3 regions of the Klebsiella sp. PL-2018 genome follow, and region 2 is predicted to be linked to each of the others. Evidence: predicted binding sites of a transcription regulator. Region 2 holds the regulator's gene; each other region holds the start of a gene.

Region 1 (6,690 bases), 400 kb from region 2:
TTTGCAAAGGTCTGGGTGAAGCGAAGCTGAACGCCAAGCCGGCCCGCGTGGTGATGGAGAAACCGCTGGGTACCTCCCTGGAAACCTCCCGCGAGATCAACGATCGGGTGGGTGAGTTCTTTGAAGAGTGCCAGGTCTACCGTATCGACCACTATCTGGGTAAAGAGACGGTGCTGAACCTGCTGGCGCTGCGCTTTGCCAACTCGCTGTTCGTCAATAACTGGGACAGCCGCACCATCGATCACGTCGAGATCACCGTGGCGGAAGAGGTGGGCATTGAGGGCCGCTGGGGCTACTTCGATCAGGCCGGGCAGATGCGCGACATGATCCAGAACCACCTGCTGCAAATTCTGTGCATGATTGCCATGTCCCCGCCGTCAGATTTGACTGCCGATAGCATCCGCGATGAAAAAGTGAAGGTGCTGAAATCGCTGCGCCGCATTGACCGCACCAACGTGCGTGAAAAAACGGTGCGCGGCCAGTACACCGCCGGTTTTGCCCAGGGCAAAAAAGTGCCGGGCTACCTCGAGGAAGAGGGGGCCAACAAGTCCAGCCATACAGAAACCTTCGTGGCGATCCGCGTGGATATCGACAACTGGCGCTGGGCGGGCGTACCGTTCTACCTGCGTACCGGTAAACGTCTGCCGACCAAGTGTTCCGAAGTCGTGGTTTACTTCAAGACGCCGGAACTGAACCTGTTCAAAGAGACCTGGCAAGAGCTGCCGCAGAATAAGCTGACCATTCGTCTGCAGCCGGATGAAGGGGTGGATATCCAGGTGCTGAACAAAGTTCCCGGACTTGACCACAAGCATAACCTGCAGATCACCAAGTTGGATCTGAGCTACTCGGAAACCTTTAATCAAACCCACCTGGCGGATGCCTATGAGCGCCTGCTGCTGGAAACGATGCGCGGTATCCAGGCGCTGTTCGTCCGTCGTGATGAAGTGGAAGAGGCGTGGAAGTGGGTCGATTCCATCACTGAAGCCTGGGCTGCCGATCGTGATTCGCCGAAACCGTATCAGGCGGGTACCTGGGGGCCGGTTGCCTCCGTGGCGATGATCACCCGCGACGGTCGTTCGTGGAACGAGTTTGAGTAATCGCCAGCTCCTCCGTCAGGGTTATTTTACCGGTAACATGATCTGACGCAGCAAGTCGCGTAATTTTTAATCTTTTAAGCCCCGGAGGATTCACCCCCGGGGCTTTTTTTATTACACTGCCTGCAGATATTTTGCCCCTGAGCCCCAGTACTGGTGCCCTAAGCCCCTAAAAGTACCGCTAAAGCGCTGCGGCCGGACAGATGAAATTTGAGGAGCCTTTATGAATTCTGAAATGTTACGGGTAACAAATCGCATCATCGAACGCTCGCGCGATACCCGCGAAGCCTACCTCGCCCGGATTAACCAGGCCAAAACCGACACCGTTCATCGCGCCCAGCTGGCATGCGGTAACCTGGCCCACGGCTTCGCCGCCTGCCAGGCGGATGACAAAGCCTCGCTGAAAAGCATGCTGCGCAATAACATCGCCATTATTACCTCCTACAACGATATGCTGTCCGCCCACCAGCCCTATGAGCGCTATCCGGACATTATCCGCAAAGCGCTGCACTCCGCGAACGCGGTAGGCCAGGTCGCCGGCGGCGTTCCGGCGATGTGCGATGGCGTGACGCAGGGGCAGGACGGGATGGAGCTGTCGCTGCTCAGCCGCGAAGTGATTGCCATGTCCGCCGCGATTGGCCTGTCGCACAACATGTTTGACGGCGCGCTCTACCTCGGCGTCTGCGATAAAATTGTCCCCGGCCTGGCTATGGCTGCGCTGTCGTTCGGCCACCTGCCGTCCATCTTTATCCCTTCCGGGCCGATGGCCAGCGGCCTGGCGAATAAAGAAAAAGTGCGCATTCGTCAGCTCTATGCGGAAGGCAAAGTGGATCGTATGGCGCTGCTGGAGTCCGAAGCCGCGTCTTACCATGCGCCTGGCACCTGTACCTTCTACGGTACCGCCAATACCAACCAGATGGTGGTTGAGTTTATGGGGATGCAGCTGCCCGGATCGTCATTCGTGCATCCGGATGCGCCGCTGCGCGAAGCGCTGACCGCCGCCGCCGCCCGCCAGGTGACCCGCCTGACCGGCAACGGTAACGAGTGGATGCCGCTGGGCAAAATGTTTGATGAAAAAGTGGTGGTCAACGGGATTGTCGCGCTGCTGGCAACCGGCGGCTCTACCAACCACACCATGCACCTGGTGGCTATGGCGCGGGCGGCAGGGATTATCATTAACTGGGATGATTTCTCCGATCTCTCTGACGTGGTGCCGCTGCTGGCGCGCCTCTACCCGAACGGCCCGGCGGATATTAACCACTTCCAGGCGGCTGGCGGCGTGCCGGTGCTGGTGCGCGAGCTGCTGAAAGGCGGCCTGCTGCATGAAGATGTTCACACCGTGGCCGGCTTCGGCCTCTCTCGCTACACCATGGAACCCTGGCTTAATAACGGCGAACTTGACTGGCGCGAAGGGGCGACCGCGCCGCTGGACGAACAGGTTATCGCCACGTTTGACAAACCGTTCTCTCGCCACGGCGGCACCAAAGTGCTGAGCGGTAACCTCGGACGCGCGGTCATGAAAACCTCCGCCGTGCCGGTTGAAAACCAGATTATTGAAGCTCCTGCGGTGGTTTTCGAGAGCCAGCATGACGTACTGCCCGCCTTTGAAGCGGGGCTGCTCGACAAAGATTGCGTGGTTGTCGTCCGTCATCAGGGGCCAAAAGCGAACGGCATGCCAGAATTACATAAACTTATGCCGCCACTTGGTGTATTATTGGACCGCCGTTTCAAAATTGCGCTGGTAACCGATGGTCGTCTCTCCGGCGCATCAGGCAAAGTGCCATCGGCGATCCACGTGACGCCAGAAGCGTACGATGGGGGCCTGCTGGCGAAGGTACGCGATGGCGATATCATCCGCGTCAACGGCCAGACGGGCGAGCTAACGCTGCTGGTCGATGACGCAGAGCTGGCCGCGCGTCAGGCGCATATTCCTGACCTGAGCGGTTCGCGCGTGGGAACCGGCCGGGAAATGTTCGGTGCGCTGCGTGAGAAACTCTCCGGAGCAGAACAGGGCGCAACCTGCATCAATTTTTAAGACGATTCGATTTATAGATCTGGCGAGAGAAAATCTGATGAAAAACTGGAAAACAACTGCAGAAGCAATCCTCACCTCCGGTCCGGTAGTACCGGTAATCGTGGTGAAAAAGCTGGAACACGCTGTGCCAATGGCGAAAGCGCTGGTTGCAGGCGGCGTACGCGTACTGGAAGTGACCCTGCGTACCGAGTGCGCGATGGACGCTATCCGCGCGATCGCCAAAGAAGTCCCGGAAGCGATTGTCGGTGCCGGTACCGTCACTAACGTTGAGCAGCTGAAAGAAGTGACCGAAGCGGGCGCGCAGTTTGCTATCAGCCCTGGCCTGACCGAATCCCTGCTGAAAGCGGCGACCGGCGAAGGCACCATTCCGCTGATCCCGGGGATCAGCACCGTATCCGAGCTGATGCTGGGTATGCAGTATGGCCTGAAAGAGTTCAAATTCTTCCCGGCGGAAGCAAACGGCGGCGTGAAAGCGCTGCAGGCGATTGGCGGCCCGTTCGCGCACATTCGCTTCTGCCCGACTGGCGGCATCTCTCCGGCGAACTATCGCGACTATCTGGCGCTGAACAGCGTACTGTGCATCGGCGGCTCCTGGCTGGTGCCGGCGGATGCGCTGGAAGCCGGTGATTACGACCGTATCACCAAACTGGCTCGTGAGGCGGTAGAAGGCGCGAAGTAATCTTCGCGCACTCACCAGAGGCCCGGTCTGCGACCGGGCTTTTTTTTATCCTGCGACCACGACCGCTGACGCCGCCGCTTTGGCGCGCGCAACAGCTTCCTCAACGTTATCGGCTATCGCCAGCGTCACGCCCAGACGACGCGAACCGTCAATTTCCGGCTTGCCGAACAGACGCAGCTGCAGTCCCGCGCCGACCGCGGCCTGAATATTGCTGAAAGTGACGTTCTGGCTGGTTAGCTGCGGCAGGATCACCGCCGAGGCCGCCGGGCCGTACTGGCGAATCGCGCCAATCGGCAGGCCGAGGAAGGCGCGAACGTGCAGGGCGAACTCGGATAAGTCCTGTGAAATCAGCGTGACCATACCGGTGTCGTGCGGGCGCGGCGAGACTTCGCTAAAAATCACCTCATCACCGCAGACGAACAGTTCGACGCCGAACAGGCCGTAGCCGCCCAGCGCCAGCACCACTTGACGGGCGATTTCCTGCGCGCGTTCCAGCGCCAGCGCGCTCATCTGCTGCGGCTGCCAGGATTCACGATAGTCGCCATCTTCCTGGCGATGACCGACCGGCGCGCAGAAGTGTACGCCATCCGCGGCGCTGACGGTGAGAAGGGTAATCTCGAAATCAAAATTCACCACGCCTTCAACGATAACGCGTCCGGCTCCGGCGCGGCCGCCCTGCTGCGCATACTGCCAGGCGTCAGCCAGCTGTTCGCTGGAACGAATAAAGCTCTGGCCTTTACCCGATGAGCTCATTACCGGCTTGACGATGCACGGCAGGCCTATCCCGGCGACGGCTTCGCGGAAGGCGGGTTCGCTGTCGGCAAAACGGTAGGCGGAGGTCGGCAGCTTCAGCTCTTCAGCGGCCAGGCGGCGGATCCCTTCGCGATTCATGGTGAGCTTTGCCGCGCGCGCGGTGGGGACGACTTTCTGCCCGGCCTGCTCCAGCGCGACCAGTGTATCGGTGGCGATGGCCTCGATTTCCGGCACGATAAAGTCAGGCTTTTCCTGCTCAATCAGCGCCTGCAACGTTTCGCCGTGCAGCATATTGATGACGTGCGAACGGTGTGCGACCTGCATGGCCGGAGCGTCAGGGTAACGATCGACGGCGATGGTCTCAATTCCCAGGCGCTGGCATTCAATGGCCACTTCTTTACCCAGTTCACCGGAACCTAACAGCATTACCTTTGTTGCCGCAGGGCGCAGCGCCGTACCTAATACAGTCATAACTCTCTTCCGCAGTAAAAAAACATGCGCCGCATTATAAACGAAAACGTTTGCGCATGTCTTTATGCGCGTCATTTGAGTTCGGGGAAGAAATTTGATATACTGTATAAAAATACAGTACTGAGAGGCTGCATCATGGCGGTTGAAATTAAATATGTAGTGATTCGCGAAGGTGAGGAAAAAATGTCTTTTGCCAGCAAAAAAGAGGCCGATGCTTATGACAAAATGCTCGATCTGGCGGAAGTACTGAACGACTGGCTGGTTGAATGCCCGCTAACGCTCGATGAAGAGCAGCGCGATAGCATGGCGATGTGGCTGGCCGAACGTAAAGACACCCTCAACCATATTTTGCGCTCCGGTAAGCTGCCGGAAGCCGAGGGCGCCGCCGAGGCGCCAGCCGATCGCGCAGAAGCAGAAGAGGGCGACAAGACCGACGACGTCGTCGAATCTGAAGCCCCGGCGCCGGCGAAGCCGCGCAAAGCGAAAGCGGCCTGAGCTACGCTGCCGCCGCCAGCGCTTCTGGCGGCAGGCTCCCGCGCTTCCCGGCGCGACATTTGCTCATCTTTAGCTGCCGATAACGTTTCCTGACGTCGCGTCGTTTAGGCTGGTGGTATCGCTTATCGCGCAACGAGGAAATGTATGGCTAACTGGCTTAATCAACTGCAGTCTCTGCTGGGTCAGCAGGGGCGGTCTTCTTCATCTGACGATCAATCAAGCGGCAAAAATTTACTCCTGCCGGGCGCGCTTGGCGGGCTGGCCGGGCTGCTGGTCGCCAGCAAATCATCGCGCAAGCTGTTAGCCAAATACGGCACCGGCGCGCTGCTGGTCGGCGGCGGCGCGGTTGCGGGCAGCGTTTTATGGAATAAATATCAGCAGAAGATGCGCGCCAGCGCGCAGCAGGCATCGGCTGATGTCGCGCCCGCACAGGCGCCATCTCCCGCACCGGCCGAACTCGACGCCCGCAGCGAACGGCTGATTATGGCGCTGGTCTTCGCCGCTAAAAGCGATGGACATATTGACGAACGCGAGCGGGCAAATATCGAAGAGCAGCTGCGTGCGGCAAACGTCGACGTCCAGGGCCGGGTGTTAATTGACCGGGCGCTGGCGCAGCCCCTCGACCCGCAGAGCCTGGCGCAGGGCATCTGCAGCGAGCAAGAGGCGCTTGAAGTTTACTATATCAGCTGCGCGGTCATTGATATTGACCACTTTATGGAACGCAGCTATCTGAACGCCCTCGGCGAAGCGCTGAAGCTCCCGCAGGAAGTGCGTGAGGATATCGAACGGGATATTCAGGCGCAAAAACAGGCCGTAACGCTCTAAATCCGCACGTTTCGCTTGCATCGCTGGCGACTTTTGCCACCCTTATATATTGTGTAGTCACGTCACCCTTCAGGCTGCTTTGAAGCAGCCTGAAAATTTTAGTACTCAATACAAGCCGCAGAAGAATAAGCAGATGCCACCAAAAGCGAAACGGATCCCCCATGCCATGACATTACATGGCGACACGCGAATCGATAATTACTACTGGCTGCGCGATGACGATCGCTCGCAGGCGGAAGTGCTGGATTATCTGCGCCAGGAAAATGAGTACGGCAAAAAAGTGATGTCTTCGCAAAGTAGCCTGCAGGACAGGGTACTCAAGGAGATTATCGACCGTA
Region 2 (6,690 bases):
AATCAATTAGTTTTCTATTTATGTGATGCCGGATCCAGTATAGGCCGCTAAAAACAGGCTTTCAACAAAAATATCTTAGCAAGCTAATTACTGGATCTTATCACTATCAGCACATTACCTTAAGCATGTGACGATTTTGTTGCCAGATGCGCGGCTTTGTGCTGCATGCGGTAGCCCATCCCGGCCAGCACGATGGAGACCAGCATCACGCTGGTGGTCGTTTGCAGCGGGGTGGCAATCAGCGTCGAGACCAGCAGGCTGGTAAGGAAACAGAGGCCAAGCTGCAGGGTGTTTTGCAGCGCAGCGGCGCGGCCGGTCGCCTGCGGGAATGGCTTCAGGGCCTGCGCGACGACGATAGGGTAAATACCGCCATTCACCACCGCCATGGCGCAGAACGGAATCATCAAACCAACGAGCGTGGCGTTTTCCCGCAGGCCTACCAGCCAGGTGGCGGCGACGCTGAGGGCGAAAATAGCCAGCAGCCAGGGCAGAATTTGCTGGCCCTGCCATTTTTGCAGCGCCGCGCGGCAGCCATAACCGCCCACCAGAAACGCGATAGTTTGCGGAACGTAGCTCAGGCCGATAACGGTCGGGCCATAGCCCATTTCATGAAGAATAAACGGCGACCCCGTCAGCCAGGCAAAAAAGCTGGCGGAACAGGCGGCGTAGATGAGCACGTTACCGCTATACTCGCGTGAGCGCAGCAGGGTGAGAAACGTGAGCTTCTGCTGGGCGCTGGCAACCGGTTTGTTCGCTGGCTTCAGGCGCAGGGCGGGCAGCATCAGCAGCAGGGTAATCGCGAACAGCACGGCAAAAATAGCCTGCCATTCAAAATGGACCAGCAGCCAGCTGCCGAGCAGCGGCGCCAGCGCGGGCGATAAACCGACCAGCGGCATAATGGCGGCGAAAATCCGGTTGGTTCTTTGCGCTGGATAATAATCGGTGACCATCGCCTGCCAGGTCACCGCGGCGGCGCAAACCCCCAGGGCCTGAATAAATCGCAGCGCGAGCATCAGGTTGGCATCGCGAACCCACAGCATCCCCAGACAGCCGATAGCAAAAATGGCCAGCCCGCTCAACAGCACCGGCTTGCGGCCATAGCGATCGGAAAGGGGCCCCCAGAAAAGCTGGCCCAGCGCAAAGCCTGCCAGGAACAGGCTCAGGCTGGCGCTGACGGAGGCCGCAGAAGTGTTCAAATCTTGTTGCATGGCGGCGAAAGCCGGAAGATACATATCGGTCGCCAGAAAGCCCAGTACGCTGAGTCCAGCCAGCCAGACTAAAAATCCTTTCCCAGGTTGTTGCATCATCTTCTCTTTTTATTGTTGCAGGTACGATGGCGCAGAGTGTAGGGAGTGCATTAAGGCTTGTGAAACGCTAATATTTGTCAGGTGAATTCAAAAATTTTGCAGGCAGAAAATGTGGTCCGAATACTCGCTTGAAGTTGTCGATGCTGTCGCCCGCAACGGCAGCTTTAGCGCCGCAGCGCAGGAACTGCACCGCGTACCCTCGGCCGTCAGCTATACCGTGCGTCAGCTGGAGGAGTGGCTGGCGGTACCGCTGTTCGAACGCCGTCATCGTGATGTGGAATTAACGCCGGCCGGCGTCTGGTTTTTACAGGAGGGGCGTTCTGTTATCAAAAAAATGCAGATCACCCGCCAGCAGTGCCAGCAGATAGCCAACGGCTGGCGCGGGCAGCTCTCTATTGCGGTGGATAATATCGTTAAACCCACGCGCATGCGGCAGATGATCGTTGATTTCTATCGTCATTTTGATGACGTCGAACTGATTGTTTTTCAGGAGGTGTTCAACGGCGTCTGGGATGCGCTCGCCGACGGTCGCGTGGAGCTGGCCATCGGCGCGACGCGCTCAATTCCGGTAGGGGGCCGCTACGCCTTTCGCGATATGGGAATGCTGAGCTGGGACTGCGTCGTCGCGAGCCACCATCCGCTGGCCAAAATGGCCGGGCCTCTGAGCGATGACGTCCTGCGCAACTGGCCGTCGCTGGTCAGGGAGGATACCTCGCGCTCGCTGCCGAAGCGGACCACCTGGCTGCTGGATAACCAGAAGAGGGTGGTGGTGCCGGACTGGGATGCCTCAGAAACCTGTCTCTCCGCCGGACTGTGCGTCGGTATGGTTCCCGGGCATTTAGCGCGCCCGTGGCTTGATAGCGGCGCATGGACGGCGCTGGAGCTGGAGAACCCCTTCCCGGACGCCGCATGCTGCCTGACGTGGCAGCAAAGCGATGCCTCGCCGGCGCTGCTATGGCTGCTGGATTACCTTGGCGATAGCGAAACGCTAAACCGGGAGTGGCTGCGGGCGCCGGAATGACCGACGCCGCGGGAAAGGTTAACGGCGATAATCAACAAACGGGCCGTCGGCCACGGAACGGCGCTCGACCAGGCGAGGGTGGACTTCAATCGACTGCGAGATTTCACGCTTATTAACGATGCGGTCCAGCAGCATGTTAAACGCCGCTTCGCCAAGAGAGTCTTTAGGCTGATGAATGGTGGTCAGCGCCGGGCTAAAGTAGCGGGCGTTGCGCACGTTATCATAACCGATCAGCGAAATATCCTGCGGCACGCGCAGACCCATTTCATCCGCCGCGCAGATGGCGCCCATCGCCATAATATCCCCGCCGCAGAAGATGGCCGTTGGGCGAGGATGCTGGCCGAGAATCTGCTGCATGGCGCGGTAGCCGGATTCCGGCTCAAAATCGCCCTGCACAATCCAGTTTTCCGGAACGCTAATATGCGCCTCTTCCATCGCTTTCATAAAACCTGCCAGCCGGCCTGCGCCGGTGTTACGCTCCAGCGGGCCGGGGATCACGCCGATATCGCGATGCCCGCGTTCAATAAGGTAGCGCCCGGCGATATAGCCGCCTTCAAAGGCGTTATCGACAACCGAGTCGGTGAAGTCGGCTTTTGCCTCGCCCCAGTCCATCACTACCATCGGAATATGACGATACTCTTCCAGCATGCTTAACACCGACTCCGGATACTCGGAGCACATCACCAGCAGGCCGTCTACGCGTTTCTGCGCCATCATTGACAGATAGGCGCGCTGTTTCTCAGGGTCGTTCCACGCGTTGCCGAGGATCAGGGTGTAGCCCTTCTGGAAGCAGCTCTTCTCGACGGCTTCGATAATCTCAGCGAAATAGGCCGCTTCGCTGCTGGTTGCCAGCAGACCAATAGATTTGGTGTGATTGACCTTCAGGCTGCGGGCAACGGCGCTGGGGGAGTAATGCAGTTCTTTTATTGCCGCCCACACCGCATTGCGCGTCTCTTCCGCAACGAATCGGGTTTTGTTAATCACATGTGACACTGTTGTAGTGGAAACGTTTGCGCGCTTCGCTACATCTTTAATAGTTGCCATTACTTCTCACTCCAGACCTTGACCTGATCGTCTGTTTATCGGTACGTAAACGTTTGCCTGTACACACCCTGGCGCCAAAATTGAGCATGGCATCACGTCGGGAAAACGACACAGAACGACAGGAAGGGGTCAATGGCCGATACGCTTTCAAATTAGCGTGGGATTTTGTCCGATCTTGGGGCAAAGGGGAAGAGCAAAAATGTGCATCACTCTAAATCTCGGAAGATTTTTACGCTATTCTGTGTAAAAATGAGCAAGCTCACTTTTCATGTGGGGATAATCAGGGGGAAAAATTGATGGATACAAATTTAAAGTTTTCGCTGACGACGACGATTATTGTTCTGGGTTTGATTGTTGCCGCAGGTTTGACCGCCGTACTGCACTAATTATGCGATAAGGGAGGGGCCGCTCTCCCTTTCTCTCCGCCATTATTATCATTTTCGCAAAAATCTTTTGCCATTTCGTTCACTTTTGTTTTTCTGTGATTGATGTCATGCTTTTGACTTCTGATGAGATGCCGTCGCGGAAGGCGGCCTGATGGAGTCCCTGCATGAAAATCAATTTTCCCCTGCTCGCGCTGGCGATCGGTGCCTTTGGTATCGGCACAACCGAGTTCTCCCCGATGGGGCTATTACCGGTTATCGCTAAAGGCGTGGACGTTTCGATTCCGGCGGCGGGAATGCTGATTAGCGCCTATGCCATCGGCGTGATGGTCGGCGCGCCGCTGATGACTCTGCTGCTCTCCCACCGCGCGCGCAGAAATGCGCTGATCTTTCTGATGGCGATTTTTACCCTCGGTAACGTACTCTCTTCCATTGCTCCGGATTACACCACGCTGCTGCTGTCGCGCATTATTACCAGCCTTAACCACGGCGCCTTCTTCGGCCTGGGTTCAGTGGTGGCGGCGAGCGTTGTGCCAAAACACAAACAGGCCAGCGCCGTGGCGACGATGTTTATGGGGCTGACGATAGCGAATATCGGCGGCGTTCCCGCGGCGACCTGGCTGGGCGAAACCATCGGCTGGCGGATGTCGTTTCTTGCCACGGCGGGGCTGGGCGTGATTGCGATTATCGGTCTGTGGTTTTCTCTACCGAAGGGCAGCGCCGGCGAGCGCCCTGACGTCAAGCAGGAGCTTTCCGTGCTGATGCGTCCGCAGGTGCTGTCGGCGCTGCTGACGACGGTACTGGGGGCAGGGGCGATGTTCACGCTTTATACCTATATTTCTCCCGTTTTGCATACCATCACCCACGCCTCTCCGCTGTTTGTGACCGCCATGCTGGTGCTGATTGGCGTCGGCTTCTCGCTGGGTAACTACCTTGGCGGTAAGTTTGCCGACCGTTCCGTTAGCGGGACGCTGAAGGGCTTTCTGCTGCTGCTGATGGTTATCATGCTGGCGATCCCGCTGCTGGCGCAATCGCAGGTGGGCGCGGCAATCAGTATGGTGGTCTGGGGCGCGGCGACCTTTGCGGTGGTGCCGCCTTTGCAGATGCGCGTGATGCGCGTCGCCCACGAAGCGCCGGGGCTGTCATCATCGGTCAATATTGGGGCTTTTAACCTCGGAAACGCGCTGGGCGCGGCGGCGGGCGGCGCGGTGATCTCTGGCGGCCTGGGCTATGCCTTTGTCCCGGTGATGGGGGCGATTATCGCAGGCGTGGCGCTACTGCTGGTGCTATTCAGCGGCCGGGCGCAGCCGGAAGAGGCGTTCGCCAACCGTTAATATTGCGTGAAGTCATACAATAACCGCAGAAGCTGCAAGGCTTCTGCGGTTTGCTTTTATGCAGCCAGATTAGCAGCAACAAACTTCCAGTTTACCAGCGCCCAGAAGTGCTCCAGATAGTTCGGACGGGCGTTACGGTAGTCGATGTAATAAGCGTGTTCCCAGACATCCACGGTCAGCAGCGGAGTTGCGTCGCTGGTCAGCGGCGTACCGGCGTTGCTGGTGGAGACAATAGCCAGGCTACCGTCGGCGTTTTTCACCAGCCAGGTCCAGCCTGCGCCGAAGTTTTTTACCGCTGCGTCGGTGAATTTGGCTTTGAAATCAGCGAAGCTGCCGAAGGACTTAGCAATAGCCGCCGCCAGTTCGCCTTGCGGTTCGCCGCCGGCGTTCGGCGCGAGGCAGTTCCAGTAGAAGGTGTGGTTCCAGACCTGAGCTGCGTTGTTAAAAACGCCGCCATCGGAAGAACGCACGATCTCTTCCAGGGTTTTGCCTTCAAACGGGGTGCCTTTGATCAGGTTATTCAGGTTGGTGACGTAGGCCTGGTGGTGTTTACCGTAGTGGTATTCCAGGGTTTCTGCGGAAATGTGCGGCGCCAGGGCGTCTTTTGCATATGGTAATGCAGGTAATTCGAACGACATTGCTACTCTCCTTTTTATAGTTTGCCTGCGTAATAACCATGTATTACGCAGGGTAATAATAGTAGCAAATTAAAAGATGTGGCAAAAGAGAGAGTTACCCTGCCGCCGCAGCGACAAGGCACAATTAGCGAATGGTTTTCGGCGTCATGACGCGACGCGCGCCAACGTAGTGGCGTACCCAGTAATCGTCGCTTAATGAGGTGATCTGAATATCGCGGCCGGTACGCGGAGACTGGATAAATTTGCCGTTGCCAACGTAAACCCCGACGTGATCGGCAGTGCCGCGCCCGCGGGTGCGGAAGAAGACGAGATCCCCACTTTGCAGCTCGCCGCGATCCACCGGACGGGCGTCGCGCAGGTGATACATCTCATTGGCGGTGCGCGGAATGTGAATTTTAACCAGGTCCTTATAGGCGTAATAGACCAGACCGCTACAATCAAACCCGGTACGCGGAGAGGTGCCGCCCCAGCGATAGGGTTTGCCAATCTGATCCATCAGCTTGGACATGGCGGTGCTTTGCGCCTTTTGTACCCGAGCTTTATGCGCGTCGGCAATGGTCAGCTGCGGCTCGTCGGCAACCGGTTTGCAGCGGGTTTTATAGCCTTTACGCACCACGCACTTTTTCTGCACGCTTGCGGTTGCCAGCTTGCTTTCCGCTATCGACCTTGTCGAGCTGGCGCACAGTTTTTTATAGCCTTTGCGTAGAACGCATTTTTTTGTGGCGCTGGCAGTCTGGCGTGACGCGGTTGATTTGCTGCGGCTGGCGGTCGACGTTTTCTTGCTGGGGGTTTTGGCGGTGGTTTTACTTTTAGAACTGGCTGCTTTTTTCTTACGCTCTGCGGTCGTGCCCTTGGCCGGATGCGCTTTTGGCGTGGCCGAAGCGTGCGTATGCCCGGAAGCATGCGCCAGCGGCGTAAGTGAAATAGATGTGAAAAGTAATGCACAGAGCGAAATCGCGATTT
Region 3 (6,690 bases), 1.7 Mb from region 2:
CCCGACGCCAACGATGGTCGCCAGCGCCATGCCTTTCAGCTCGGCGGCGCCGATATGCACTTTTGCCCCGCTGACGCCGATGATCAGGATAACGGAGGTCAGAATCAGGTTCTGCGCCTTGTTGTAATCAACTTTAGATTCGATCAGCACGCGGATACCCGAAGCGCCGATAACCCCGTACAGCAGCAGCGAGACGCCGCCCATTACCGGCAGCGGGATAATCTGGATCGCCGCCGCCAGCTTGCCGACGCAGGAGAGCAGAATCGCGATGATCGCCGCGCCGCCGATAACCCAGGTGCTGTAGACGCGGGTGATCGCCATCACGCCAATGTTCTCGCCGTAGGTGGTGTTTGGCGTGGAGCCAAAGAAGCCGGAGATCACCGTAGACAGGCCGTTGGCAAACATTGAACGATGCAGGCCCGGATCGCGGATCAGATCTTTTTTGACGATATTGGCCGTGACTACCAGATGTCCAACGTGCTCGGCGATCACCACCAGCGCGGCGGGGAGAATGGTGAAAATCGCAAACCATTCAAAGCGCGGGGTGTAGAAGGTCGGCAGCGCGAACCAGTGGGCCTCGGCGATGGGCGTGGTATCGACGACGCCCATCACGAAGGAGAGCGCGTAGCCGACCAGGACGCCGATTAAAATCGGGATAATCGCCAGGAAACCGCGGAACAGCACCGAACCGAAAACCGTCACCGCCAGCGTCACCATCGAAATAATAATGGTTTTGCTGTCCGGCGATTGCCCGTCAGCGGGCAGCAGACCGGCCATATTCGCCGCCACGCCCGCCAGCTCCAGGCCGATAACCGCGACAATCGCGCCCATCGCTGCCGGTGGGAACATCACGTCCAGCCAGCCGGTTCCGGCCTTTTTGACAATAAAGGAGACGATGCAAAACAGCACGCCGCACATGATAAAGCCGCCGAGAGCGACTTCGTAGCCCAGCGGCAGCAGAAGCAGCACCGGGGAGATAAACGCAAAGCTCGATCCGAGATAAGCCGGAATTTTGCCTTTGCAGATGAAAAGATATAACAGCGTTCCGATGCCGTTAAACAGCAGTACCGTGGCCGGGTTGATATGGAACAGAACGGGCACCAGTACCGTTGCGCCAAACATGGCGAACAGATGTTGCAAACTAAGCGGGATTGTCTGTAAAAGCGGCGGTCTTTCACTCACCCCGATAGCACGGCGCGTCATGGCATTTTCCTCTGAGAGTCGTTTGTTGATTGCTGTTGGTGTGTTTTATTCAAAAAAAAGCCGACTCTCAAAGTCGGCTTTTTCTACTTCATCATTTATTTCGTACCAAAAATCTTATCGCCGGCGTCGCCGAGCCCCGGAATAATGTATCCGTGCTCGTTCAGGCCCTGGTCGATGGACGCGGTGTACAGCTCAACGTCCGGATGCGCTTTCTCCAGCGCGGCGATGCCTTCCGGCGCCGCCACCAGAACCAGCACCTTAATGCTGGAGCAGCCCGCTTTTTTCAGCAGGTCGATGGTGGCGATCATGGAGCCGCCGGTCGCCAGCATCGGGTCAACCACCAGCGCCATGCGTTCGTCGATGTTGGATACCAGCTTCTGGAAGTAAGGCACCGGCTCAAGGGTCTCTTCGTTACGATAGATGCCCACCACGCTGATACGCGCGCTCGGCACGTGCTCAAGCACGCCTTCCATCATCCCCAGACCCGCGCGCAGAATCGGCACTACGGTAATTTTCTTGCCTTTGATCTGCTCAATTTCTCCCGGGCCGTTCCAGCCTTCGATGGTGACTTTTTCGGTCGCCAGATCGGAAGTAGCTTCATAAGTCAGTAAGCTGCCAACTTCTGAGGCGAGTTCACGGAAGCGTTTGGTGCTGATGTCGTGCTCACGCATCAGGCCCAGCTTGTGTTTGACGAGTGGGTGTTTCACTTCCACGATCTTCATTCTCTTTCTCCTCTGAGGGGCAGCCACAAAAAAAATCGCCGGATTATACCGCCTTTTTCCTTTTACGCCATAGCCGATATGTTTGACCGGGATCAACCAAAATGCTTTACGCTGCCTGAGCCAGTATAAGACAAAATAAAAAAACCCCGCGAAGGCGGGGCTGAATGGGGCTTTACGGCCGTTTATAGCTTTTCGCCGTTGCTGCCGATAACCTGCTGATACCAGGCAAAAGATTTCTTACGGCTACGCGCCAGCGTGCCGTTGCCCTCATTATCTTTATCCACGTAGATAAAGCCGTAGCGTTTTTTCATCTCACCGGTTCCCGCGGAAACCAGGTCGATACAGCCCCACGGGGTATAGCCCATCAGGTCGACGCCATCCTCAACAACCGCTTTTTTCATTTCGGCGATATGGGCGGAAAGGTAGTCAATACGATACTGGTCATCCACCGAGCCGTCCGCTTCGCGCACGTCGATGGCGCCAAAGCCGTTCTCCACAATAAACAGCGGCAGCTGGTAATGATCCCAGAACCAGTTCAGGGAGTAGCGCAGCCCGACCGGATCAATCTGCCAGCCCCAGTCTGACTTCTGCACGTACGGGTTGGAAACCAGGCTCTTGCTTTCATCGTAATCCAGCTGCGGATTATCATCCGTTGCTTTCGTGGCGAACGACATATAGTAGCTAAAGCCGATATAGTCGACGCAGCCCTGAGTCAGCGCCACGCGGTCTTCTTCGGTGATGTCCAGCGCAAAACCGCGACGCTCGAAGTAGTTCAGCAGGTGCTGCGGATAGCGGCCGCGCACGTGAACGTCGGTAAACCAGTAGCGGCGATGCATGGCGTTCATCGCCATCATCATATCGTTGGGCGCGCAGCTCAGCGGGTAAATCGGACACATGGCTATCATGCAGCCAATCTGCAATGACGGGTTAATTTCGCGGGCGGCTTTAACCGCCAGCGCGCTGGCGACCAGCTCATAGTGCGCCGCCTGAAACATGACCGGCTCGCGGTCCTCCCCCGGCAGATATTTCAGTCCGGAGTTGGTGAACGGCGCAAAATCTTCGTGGAAGTTGGCCTGGTTATTGATCTCATTGAAGGTCATCCAGTACTTCACTTTGTGCTGGTAGCGGGTAAATACCACCCGGGCAAAGCGGACGAAGAAATCAATCAGTTTACGGTTACGCCAGCCGCCGTACTCCGTCACCAGATGGTACGGCATTTCGAAGTGGGAGAGCGTAATCACCGGCTCAATACCGTGCTTCAGGCACTCATCGAACAGGTCGTCGTAAAACTGCAGCCCGGCCTCGTTAGGTTCTTGCTCATCGCCCAGCGGAAAGATGCGCGTCCAGGCAATAGAGGTGCGGAAGCATTTGAAGCCCATTTCGGCAAACAGCCGAATGTCGTCTTTATAGCGATGATAAAAATCGATCGCTTCGTGGTTGGGGTAGTTTTTCCCCGGCAGCACGCCATCGGTGATTTCGCGCGGTACGCCGTGCGCGCCTGCGGTCATCACGTCGGCGACGCTCACCCCTTTACCGCCCTCTTTCCAGCCGCCTTCCAGCTGATGCGCCGCCACCGCGCCGCCCCACAGAAAACCTTCTTTAAATCCGGACATGTTCTCTCCCTATGCGCAGTCGCCGCTCTGCGACCGGTAATGCTGATTGAAATGGTAAACCGCGCCTACCAGCCCGGCATCGTTGCCGTGGCTGACGGTGTCGATATATTCCGCAATGCCAAACCAGGCCAGATGTTCGCGCAGCAGCGCCAGAAAGCCCGGTCGTTCCACAATCCCGCCGCCGATCAAAATCGTTTGCGGGTCGAATAAGTTGACGAGGTTGTAAAGCCCGGTACCCAGGCCGTTAAAGAATTCAGCGACCAGACGTCGACAGGTGGCGTCGCCCGCATCGTAGCGGTCAAAAATCTCTTCGCCAGTGACGTCATCCAGCGCCTTGCCGATATGTTCAGCGTAGCGATGGCGCAGCACGCGCAGCGTGCAGTTTTCGTTCATCGAATAGCGCCGCACATCGCGGGTGCCCGGACGCGCGGTTTGCATATAGCCGAACTCGCCGGCGCGGAAGCGCGCGCCGTGGACCAGCTGGTTATTACAAAAAATCGCCCCGCCGATGCCGGTGCCGATGGTCAGGACCAGAAAGTTGCTCATGTCGGCGGCTTTACCCCGCCAGCGCTCGGCCAGCAGCACGCAGTTAGCATCATTCTCAATGGCCACGGGCAGCCGCACCTGCTGCTCAAGCCAGCGCTTGATGGCGAAGTTATCGAATTTACGGATGGCGCCGCCCATTTCGATAAAGCCGGTGTGCGGGTTAACGTAGCCGGGCGCGCTGATTGCCACCCCTTCACACGCCGGGTGAGCGGCGATCCACGCCAGCATCGCCTGCAGGATTTGGTCGCCGTCGCTGTCGACGATGTTCTGCTTTCCTTTCTCCAGCAGCGTGCCTTCGCGCGTCATTACCCCCATTTTTAACGCCGTGCCACCGATATCAAATGCGGCAATGTTCATCCTCAGCTTTCCTCCAGAATCCATCACATTCGCGGTTTATCTCTCCAGGAATCAGGAAAGAAACCGGTTTCACTGGCATGATGATTATTCCCGACAACGCTGGCAAGCAGAAGAATGTACCCGGTTTCATTTTCGTGAACAGTATCAAATTTGCGCACTTAACGGCCGTTTTACATCGGCTGCAAAGCAGGCTCGCAAACGTTTGCTATCCCTGTTAGAATTGCGCCGTTTTTTATTGCTACCGCAAACGCGTGGAGACTTCGCAGTGACCGATAAAACCTCTCTCAGCTATAAAGATGCCGGCGTGGATATTGATGCAGGCAACGCTCTCGTCGACCGTATTAAGGGCGTGGTGAAGAAAACCCGCCGCCCGGAAGTGATGGGTGGACTGGGCGGATTCGGCGCGCTGTGCGCGCTGCCGCAGAAGTATCGCGAACCGGTTCTGGTCTCCGGCACCGACGGCGTCGGCACCAAGCTGCGTCTGGCGATGGACCTCAAGCGTCACGACACTATCGGTATCGACCTGGTCGCTATGTGCGTAAACGACCTCGTGGTTCAGGGCGCAGAGCCGCTGTTCTTCCTTGATTACTACGCGACCGGCAAACTGGATGTCGATACTGCGTCGAGCGTAATCAGCGGCATTGCCGAAGGTTGTCTGCAGTCAGGCTGCGCGCTGGTGGGCGGCGAGACGGCGGAAATGCCGGGCATGTACCACGGCGAAGATTATGACGTGGCCGGTTTCTGCGTTGGGGTGGTAGAAAAATCAGAAATTATCGACGGCAGCAAAGTGGCCGATGGCGACGTGCTGGTGGCGCTGGCTTCCAGCGGCCCGCACTCTAACGGCTACTCTCTGGTGCGCAAAATTATCGAAGTCAGCGGCGTTGACCCGCAAACCACCGATCTCAACGGTAAGCCGCTGGCCGACCATCTGCTGGCGCCGACCCGCATTTATGTGAAATCCGTACTCGACCTGATCGCCAACGTTGACGTGCACGCCATCGCCCACCTGACCGGCGGCGGCTTCTGGGAAAACATCCCGCGCGTGCTGCCGGACAACACCCAGGCGGTCATTGATGAATCCTCCTGGCAGTGGCCGGACGTGTTCAACTGGCTGCAAACCGCGGGTAACGTTAGCAGCCACGAAATGTATCGCACCTTTAACTGCGGCGTCGGCATGGTCATCGCGCTGCCGGCGGAAGCGGCGGATAAAGCCATTGCCTTCCTGAACGACAAAGGTGAAAGCGCGTGGAAAATAGGGTATATCAAAGCCTCTGATTCCGAACAGCGTGTGGTCATTGAATGAAAAACATCGTGGTGCTGATTTCCGGTAACGGTAGCAACCTGCAGGCGATTATTGACGCCTGCGCCCGGAAAAAAATCAACGGCACCCTGCGTGCAGTCTTCAGCAACAAGGCCGACGCGTTCGGCCTTGAGCGCGCACGCGCGGCCAATATTCCGGCTCACGCGCTCGCCGCCAGCCAGTTTGCCAACCGGGAAGCTTTCGACCGAGAGCTGATGCACGAGATCGATGCTTACGCGCCGGATCTGGTGGTTCTCGCCGGCTACATGCGTATTCTTAGCCCGGCTTTTGTCGCCCACTACCAGGGGCGCATGCTGAATATCCACCCTTCCCTGCTGCCAAAATATCCGGGGCTGCACACCCATCGTCAGGCGCTGGAAAATGGCGATGAGGAGCACGGGACGTCGGTGCATTTTGTGACCGATGAGCTGGACGGAGGTCCGGTGGTTCTGCAGGCAAAGGTACCGGTTTTCGCTGAAGATACCGAGGACGACATTACCGCCCGCGTACAGGCGCAGGAACACGATATCTATCCCCTTGCTATCAGCTGGTTTGTCGACGGCCGCCTGCGCGCGGAAGGAAACGAAGCCTGGCTTGATGATGTTCCTCTTCCACCGCAGGGATATGCGGCAGAAGAGTAAACTTCCCCGCCTCTGGCGTCCGCTGGAGGCGTTTTTCATTAGCTCAGGTTTCCCGCACGGATGACCGCTCGCATTTTTCCAGACACAGCGCTTGCGTATTCCAGCCTGCCGGTAGGGGAACTGGACGCTGCCAATCAAGTTCTGTGATGACTAAATCGGAAACCCCCTGCGCAAACAGGACGGGTAGCCCTCCGGGATAGGGTTCGACTCCCCAGGCCTTTCCCGTTTCTGGGTTGAGGCACCAGGCGTTATCGATACCCATTCCTGTTGGCGAAAAAGGATTACACGGCGGACGAATATCATAATTC

What was found. Region 2 encodes PurR, which represses purine synthesis genes. Its sites were predicted from a motif close to CANGCAAACGTTTGCNTG; they were not measured.
Region 1: a site for PurR is predicted at 5,072-5,089, ahead of purT (formate-dependent phosphoribosylglycinamide formyltransferase). Genes of this name have one in related genera too.
Region 3: a site for PurR is predicted at 4,633-4,650, ahead of purM (phosphoribosylformylglycinamidine cyclo-ligase). Genes of this name have one in related genera too.

Annotation. Positions count from the first base shown of each region.
Region 1 is NZ_CP077673.1:2,162,120-2,168,809, forward strand. Features, by position in the region: gene zwf (glucose-6-phosphate dehydrogenase) at 1-1,097, shown strand, start outside; gene edd (phosphogluconate dehydratase) at 1,318-3,129, shown strand; gene MKleb_RS10050 (bifunctional 4-hydroxy-2-oxoglutarate aldolase/2-dehydro-3-deoxy-phosphogluconate aldolase) at 3,167-3,808, shown strand; gene purT (formate-dependent phosphoribosylglycinamide formyltransferase) at 3,854-5,032, opposite strand; gene MKleb_RS10060 (YebG family protein) at 5,168-5,527, shown strand; gene MKleb_RS10065 (tellurite resistance TerB family protein) at 5,672-6,352, shown strand; gene ptrB (oligopeptidase B) at 6,486-6,690, shown strand, end outside.
Region 2 is NZ_CP077673.1:2,566,109-2,572,798, forward strand. Features, by position in the region: gene punC (purine nucleoside transporter PunC) at 120-1,304, opposite strand; gene punR (DNA-binding transcriptional activator PunR) at 1,417-2,328, shown strand; gene purR (HTH-type transcriptional repressor PurR) at 2,347-3,372, opposite strand; gene MKleb_RS11875 (cytochrome bd-I oxidase subunit CydH) at 3,669-3,758, shown strand; gene MKleb_RS11880 (MFS transporter) at 3,923-5,089, shown strand; gene sodB (superoxide dismutase [Fe]) at 5,146-5,727, opposite strand; gene MKleb_RS11890 (C40 family peptidase) at 5,852-6,690, opposite strand, start outside.
Region 3 is NZ_CP077673.1:4,313,210-4,319,899, forward strand. Features, by position in the region: gene uraA (uracil permease) at 1-1,203, opposite strand, end outside; gene upp (uracil phosphoribosyltransferase) at 1,299-1,925, opposite strand; gene MKleb_RS20205 (6-phospho-beta-glucosidase) at 2,108-3,538, opposite strand; gene bglK (beta-glucoside kinase BglK) at 3,548-4,441, opposite strand; gene purM (phosphoribosylformylglycinamidine cyclo-ligase) at 4,707-5,744, shown strand; gene purN (phosphoribosylglycinamide formyltransferase) at 5,741-6,382, shown strand; partial or broken gene MKleb_RS20225 (glycoside hydrolase family 28 protein) at 6,426-6,690, opposite strand, start outside.